DNA from 2 places in the Dehalobacter sp. CP genome. Region 2 is predicted to be linked to the other one. Evidence: a T-box and tRNA genes for the amino acid it is inferred to sense, from the RefSeq annotation. Region 2 holds a T-box; the other holds one or more tRNA genes.

Region 1 (3,422 bases), 280 kb from region 2:
ATAAATACTCCTTTTTGGTACATTTTTTGACCCTTGTTCCTTTTATTAAAACAAAAACACAAGTCCTAAATTATTATAAATGATTGTTTCTAAATCGTAAATTAATGTTTTGATGTATAAATTTTACATTTTAACGACATCCTATTAATAATTAACTTTTTAAGGAGGTTGTACATGAATATCTGGCAGAAGATTGCCCTTGCAATTATTATCATCGGGGCCATTAACTGGGGAATGATTGGCTTTTTCCAATTTGATCTTGTCAATGCCCTCCTCGGGGGGATCAGTCCGCTCCCTCCGAGAATCGTCTATGCGCTGGTCGGACTCAGCGGCCTGTATTGCATCACACTCTTATTCGTACCGAATCGCGAATATGAGAGAGAAGGACGGATCCAGCATAATCCTTAACGAGTCGGCAAAATTACTTAATAAGTCCGACAGGAAAAAGGAACCGAGTATCTCGGTTCCTTTTTCCTGTCGGGTTTTAGTCTGCATTTACAATGGTGACAGAACATAGGTGTACAGTCTTTTATTCAGCAGGTTGTCGGGCGGGAATTTTTTGGTATTTTTCCCTCGATTCTTTGTAATACCTGTTAAGTTTCCTAAGATTAACCGTCCACAGGTAAATGATATACGGTAAAAACAGCGTAAGCAGAATCGGAATTTCCGACATCAGAATAAAGTCAAAAAAACCGTGAAGCAGGATAGGAACATATAAGGATTTTCTGAGGTAAGCTCTTTCAAGATGAGGATGATTGGAGAACTTTGCCAGGGAAAGGTAGTATCCCATCGTCACACCAAGCAGCACGTGGGTCGGCACTGAGAATATTCCTCTGGAAAGGCCTACATACGGGTTGGCTGAAAAGTTTACAAGGACATACATGATGTTCTCGACTGTTGCGAAGCCAAGCGCGGCAAATACGGCATAGACAATTCCGTCTAGTTTTTCATCAAACGCCGGATTCCGATAGACTGTCCGCAGGACGACTGCCCTTTTGAAAAATTCTTCGGTCAGTCCCGCAACGACAAAGGCATTGAAAAAAGCTGCCGCTACCCCGGTAAAGATGTTCACGGATGTCAGAAATTTTTCAAACAGCACGATCGGGATGACTGCCAGCGCTCCCAGGATAAAAACTTTTATAAGAAGATACAAAGGCTCTTTATCGAAACGGTCGGTATAATAGACTGCCAGGGCTAGAGCAATGACCGGAGTAAGTGCAATTACCAATATTCGCAGATCTAATAGCAAAAAGACCACATCCTTTTTTGTAAGTTTATCTCCTGTGAAGTACATCTTCAACATGTAAGCAGCCTGAATATGTTAAATTTTATTATTTGCAGCCGGAGCATTAAACATTCCTTATAAATTTTCTCATTTTCCCACATTTTTGATTATTTTACCCTTAACAAATTATTTTTCTTATGTTATACTGTTAAAGCTTATGGGTTACCAAACATGCCGATGTGGCTCAGGGGTAGAGCAGCTCACTCGTAATGAGCAGGTCGTCGGTTCGATTCCGACCATCGGCTCCACAAGTATTAAGACCTCTAGGGTTTTTCCTTGGAGGTTATTTTTGTGTTTGTATGCGTATTGTGTGCCAGGAAAATTTACAATTTATTAATAGTTTTTTACTCAGTTTTACAAATCGACCTTTGAAGTTAACCTTTTTTACTTGTGCATGAAAACATGCACCAAAACGCAAGATTTTTTAATAAAAGCTTATGCATGTACTATTTTAGCGCAAAATACCATTGATTACCAAGGTTCATGCAGGTTTTGATAGTTTTGAGCAGCCCCTATTTTACTAATTGCTAAAATAAGCAACAAGTGGAACGCATCTGGTTGCTTTTTTAATATTTGAATTTATTCTAAATGTCATCCTTTTGGCTCCTGCTTCGGAATGCTCCTATGTCCCGATCAGTGAGCTGGTATTGTGATTTCTCAAAATTGAAGTTCAGATCGAAGGACTTTAGTTTCCCGCATCGATCTTCAATATTCTGTACAATTTTTGTAGTAGTTTCGCTCAACATAAGACATAGATCGTCTTTTGTAAATCCATTTTTTCTGATTATCATTTTGCAGCCCTTTACTAATATATTTATAGACAGAGTTTCCTGTGAAAGTGGTAATCCTTCATCTGGATAGGCATAATATCAATGGTGACATTTTGGTTTGCTATAGCCAATGCAAAAAAGATGGAATAATGCATGATAATCCATGATAATGCATAGAACCATACCTAGAACTGTCTTGACAACATAAAGAATACATGATAGATTTTAGTTTAATTAAATTGCAATGTATCTGCTCACAACTCGTTTGTCTGGAGATACAAGGCTCGTTTTTTACCCGACCGCAAGGTATATCCGAGTGGAAAGGCGCTCATCCGGCATGTGTGTTTTCTTTTTTTGCCGTTTTGCTCCCTTTCCGTGGCTTGCGGAAAGGGAGTTTTTGATTTTTAAAGGAGGCCAAACCTATGAACAAAAGAATTGGTATTATCGGCATTGTGGTTGAAGATCTCTCTTGTGTGGAGCATATCAATGCGATTCTGCATGAATATGCCGGACTGGTCGTCGGACGGATGGGAATTCCCTACGGAGAACGGGGCGTATCAGTTATCTCGCTGATTGTCGACGGCAGTAATGATGAAATCAGCGCGCTGACCGGCAAACTGGGCAGAGTCTCCGGCGCGTCCGTTAAATCCATGATTACAAAAAGCAATAAGTAATTTGAAGGGACGCAAAATATGAATTTTTTTGATAAATATCAAAAGGAATTCGAGGAGTACGACAAGCTTGACCATGATTTTATTAACGACGACAAGATATGGGAACAGCTGAACAAATGGCACAACCCGTCTAGAGAAGACGTGCGTCGCGTGCTAAAAAAAGCGGAGCAGTGTGTACGGCTCGAGCCGGAGGAAACAGCGATTCTTATCCAAAACAAGGATGAGGATACGATACAGGAGATGTATGAACTTGCCCATCAGCTGAAAGAAGAGGTTTACGGAGACCGTATCGTGTTTTTCGCGCCGCTTTATATCAGCGATGAATGCGCGAACAACTGCAAATACTGTGGTTTCCGCTCAAGCAACACGGCGATGCACCGCAAAACGCTCAGTATGGATGAAATCGAGCAGGAAGTGCGGATCATGATAGAAGAAGGCCAGAAACGTACTGTACTCGTTTATGGCGAATCTCCCGCAACCGAAGTGGATTTCATGTGCGATACGATCAAAAAAGTCTACAGCGTAAAAGCACAGCACGGTGAAATCCGCCGCGCAAACATTAACTGCGCGCCGCTCACCGTCGAAGAGCTGAAAAAACTTCAGGAAGTCGGTATCGGCACGTTCCAGGTCTTTCAGGAAACCTACCACCATGAAACTTATCATAAAATACATCCGGCCGGGACCATCAAGGGG
Region 2 (3,422 bases):
TAACAAAACAAGACAGTGCACACGGCGATACCGGCAAAACCTTTCGTTCCAAATACAGTAAAAAATTGGAGAACCTCCTGTCCGGTCGCAAACCCTGCTCCGACAATTGTTCCGATGAAGGCGGCTGCAATTGAAACTGTGGAAAACTGTTTTGTATTTTTCATACTTCACCTGCTTTCCCTCTGAACCTAGGGTTCAAGGAACAATATCCTTAAAGATTATTATGTCAAATATCTCTGGAAATGAACTTCAACGCATGCAGAATAGGTAATAATGGTGTAGAATAATATAGGCACAAAGGAATTAATTTGAATGCTTATGGGGGGTAAAAATGTCACCGGAAAAGAAAAAAATATATGCTGTCATCATCATTGCTGTTTTTTGCCTGATTATTGTCACGGGGATAGGAAATTTCCGAGCCAAACAGCTCGCACTAGATTTGGCAGGCCAACGGGTCAGCAACACGCTTACTCTGGCCGTGGCTGATTTTGATAACGAAAAACTTCAGGAGCTTATTCAAACGCAGAATCAGCAGAATGCTTATTACGGAGAACTTCAGGCGAAGCTGATGCAGTTAAAGACAGAGCACCAGCTCGAAAATATTTACATGTTATACAAGGATGAGCAGAATAAGGCCTGGTTTTACGTTGTCGATGCGAGGGCCGAGGATGACCCGGCACATTTATCTTTGGGACAATTGGAGAACAACGCCTCGTCGGCAGTAGAGAACACGCTGAAGGGCAAAGTTGTCCAGGGAGAATATCACACGACTTCACTGGGGACATTCGTATCGAGTTACCAGGAAGTGAAGGATGCCGGCGGAAAGACGTATGCTGTTCTGGCAGGGGATATCGATGTTAAGAATGTGACAGAATTCCTGTACTTAACCAGATATGTACAATTCGGGATCATGGCGGTTAGTTTGCTGCTGATTGGCCTTATCGTTTATTTAAGCGGCAGAAATAATATTAATTAGACAAGAAACAATGTAATCCTAACCAATATAAGATTATATAAGAATAGATAAGAATAAGAAAATTCCTTACCGGAAATATTAGGAAGGATGATGCATATATTTCCAGGGGGGGATTTTTCTTTTGAATGATTATTATTTGGAAGTTGGAACTTCTGATTATAAAGAAGAGCTTTCTCAAGCAGTGCACGATTTGTACCATAAAGACGGGCTGCCGATTGAAATATCTGAAGTCTGCCGTGAGCCAAACTATCTGGTCAGCTTCATTTATGCTAATTTGAAGGAGAAAAATGTCCGAAATGAGCTTACCGTCAAAATCGTTCAGTACTATATTGCCCATGCGCTGGGAAGCGTTGTTCTTCAGGGATGGGAAGAACGTTATATCAGAAAAAAATTAAAAAATGACTACAACATGTTCGGGAGCGAAATGGACGAGGCTTATCCAAAGGTTGCCGGATATCTGAATGACCAGGCAGAGACTGGTTTTCTTCGGCTTAGAAACAGAATCCTGGTAAAGTCCATTCTGGAATTTTTGAATGACCATCAAAGAATTGATCTGGAAGGATTTATGAATTTCAGATCGGGTCAATATAAGAGAGAATTAAAGAAACAGATTGCGCGTGCTGTGAATGTTTATGCCCTTCAGCAGGAGCATGAAAGCTTTGTACGACTCCTGAAAAGATTTTTTGAATCCCAGCGGGATAACAAAAATACGATGCATATGGTCATCAATCACAAAGATGAAGTGGCATTTTACGATGACAAGCATTCCGTTCTGATAAATTCCGGTGCTGAAAGCGAAGATCATCCCATCAGTGTTTTGCTGAAACGTTCTCCGAATCACCTGATCGTTCATGTTGCAGCAGAAAAACAGTCTGGAATCGCCCAGATTGTTCAGGAAGTTTTTGGTGATAAGATGACCTATTGCCGGGGATGCAGCCTATGTAAAGAGAACTGATTGACAACATACTTTAAGTGGTATAATCTAAGACTATAGAAAGAAATAATGAAGGCACGATGAAGAGGACAGTATCCTAATCGTTCGCATTTAGAGAGAAATGCCCTGGGCTGTGAGCATTTTTGCGATGTTTGGGAAAAGACCGCCTCCGAGTTCCTCGCCGAACATAATTTGCGTAGGCTGGACGTTTATCCGCGTTAAGGATTCCAAGGAAAATCAGCTGCCGGTATAGTAGGCGGTCGTATTTTTGAATTTGGGTGGAACCACGGGTTTCTATCGCTCTCGTCCCATAGGAAGGACGGGAGCTTTTTAGCGTTGATGCCAAAGAATTTAAAGAATGATGAATAAATGATGAATAATGAATAAGAACAGGGAGTGATAGGATCATGTTAAATGTAACCTTAAAGGATGGTTCGGTTCGTCAAGTGGAACAGGGTTCAACGGTTCTGGAATTGGCTGCTTCTATTTCTCAGGGTCTGGCCAGGGTGGCGGTTGCAGGCAAGGTGGACGGGGAGGTTAAAGACCTCTCGTTTCCGATAGAAGATCATGCTAACGTAGAAATACTTACGCTTGATAATGAAGAGGGGCTGGAAGTAATGCGCCATTCAGCTTCCCACCTTTTGGCTCAGGCTGTGAAGAATCTTTTCCAGGGAACCATTCTGGGTATCGGTCCTGCGATTGCCAATGGTTTTTACTACGACTTTGACTCTGAATACACTTTCACACCTGAGGATTTAGGCAAGATCGAAGAGGAGATGCGCAAACTGGCCAAGAACGATTATAAGTTTCAACGCCGTGAGGTTACCCGTGAAGAAGCGATTGACTATTTCCAAAATAAAGGGGAAAAATACAAAGTAGAATTGATTAATGATCTCCCCAAAGATGCCAGAATATCCATGTACACGCAGGGGGATTTTACAGACCTCTGTGCCGGACCGCATGTTCCCGGAACAAAGGTATTGAAGGCCTTCAAATTGCAGAGCCTCGCTGGTGCATACTGGCGCGGCAGCGAGAAGAACAAAATGCTTCAGAGAATTTACGGTTTAGCTTTTGCCAAGACCTCTGATCTTGAGGATTATTTATTTAAGCTGGAAGAAGCCAAAAGGCGTGACCACCGGAAGCTTGGGATGGAGCTTGACCTTTTCAGTCTGCACGATGAAGGTCCTGGCTTTCCGTTCTTTCATCCGAAGGGTATGGTCTTAAGGAATACGCTGGAAGATTTCTGGCGCAGAGAGCACCAGAAAAGAGGCTATGTTGAGATCAGAACGCCTATCATTTTGAATACAGCTCTCTGGCAGCAGTCCGGGCACTGGGATCATTATAAGGAAAACATGTATTTTACGAAAATAGACAATGAGGACTATGCCGTTAAACCGATGAACTGTCCCGGCGGTATGATTATGTACAAGACGAAACTGCGCAGCTATCGGGACCTGCCGATCCGCTGCGGAGAGCTAGGTCTTGTGCACAGGCATGAACTATCGGGTGCTC

What was found. A T-box is a leader RNA that pairs with one kind of tRNA and senses whether it is charged. The one in region 2 lies ahead of thrS (threonine--tRNA ligase), so its partner is inferred to be a tRNA-Thr.
Region 1: it has a tRNA-Thr gene. The T-box ahead of thrS (threonine--tRNA ligase) is inferred to sense a tRNA for this amino acid. The anticodon was not compared.

What each region holds. Positions count from the first base shown of each region.
Region 1 covers NZ_CP157399.1:495,446-498,867, forward strand. Annotated here, with positions in the region: gene AAH944_RS02555 (MFS transporter) at 1-2, opposite strand, end outside; gene AAH944_RS02560 (DUF378 domain-containing protein) at 175-408, shown strand; gene AAH944_RS02565 (PrsW family intramembrane metalloprotease) at 530-1,249, opposite strand; tRNA gene AAH944_RS02570 (tRNA-Thr) at 1,459-1,533, shown strand; gene AAH944_RS02575 (TM1266 family iron-only hydrogenase system putative regulator) at 2,478-2,729, shown strand; gene hydG ([FeFe] hydrogenase H-cluster radical SAM maturase HydG) at 2,748-3,422, shown strand, end outside.
Region 2 covers NZ_CP157399.1:215,575-218,996, forward strand. Annotated here, with positions in the region: gene AAH944_RS01050 (hypothetical protein) at 1-164, opposite strand, end outside; gene AAH944_RS01055 (hypothetical protein) at 332-976, shown strand; gene AAH944_RS01060 (putative sporulation protein YtxC) at 1,098-1,931, shown strand; T-box leader at 1,982-2,224, shown strand; gene thrS (threonine--tRNA ligase) at 2,318-3,422, shown strand, end outside.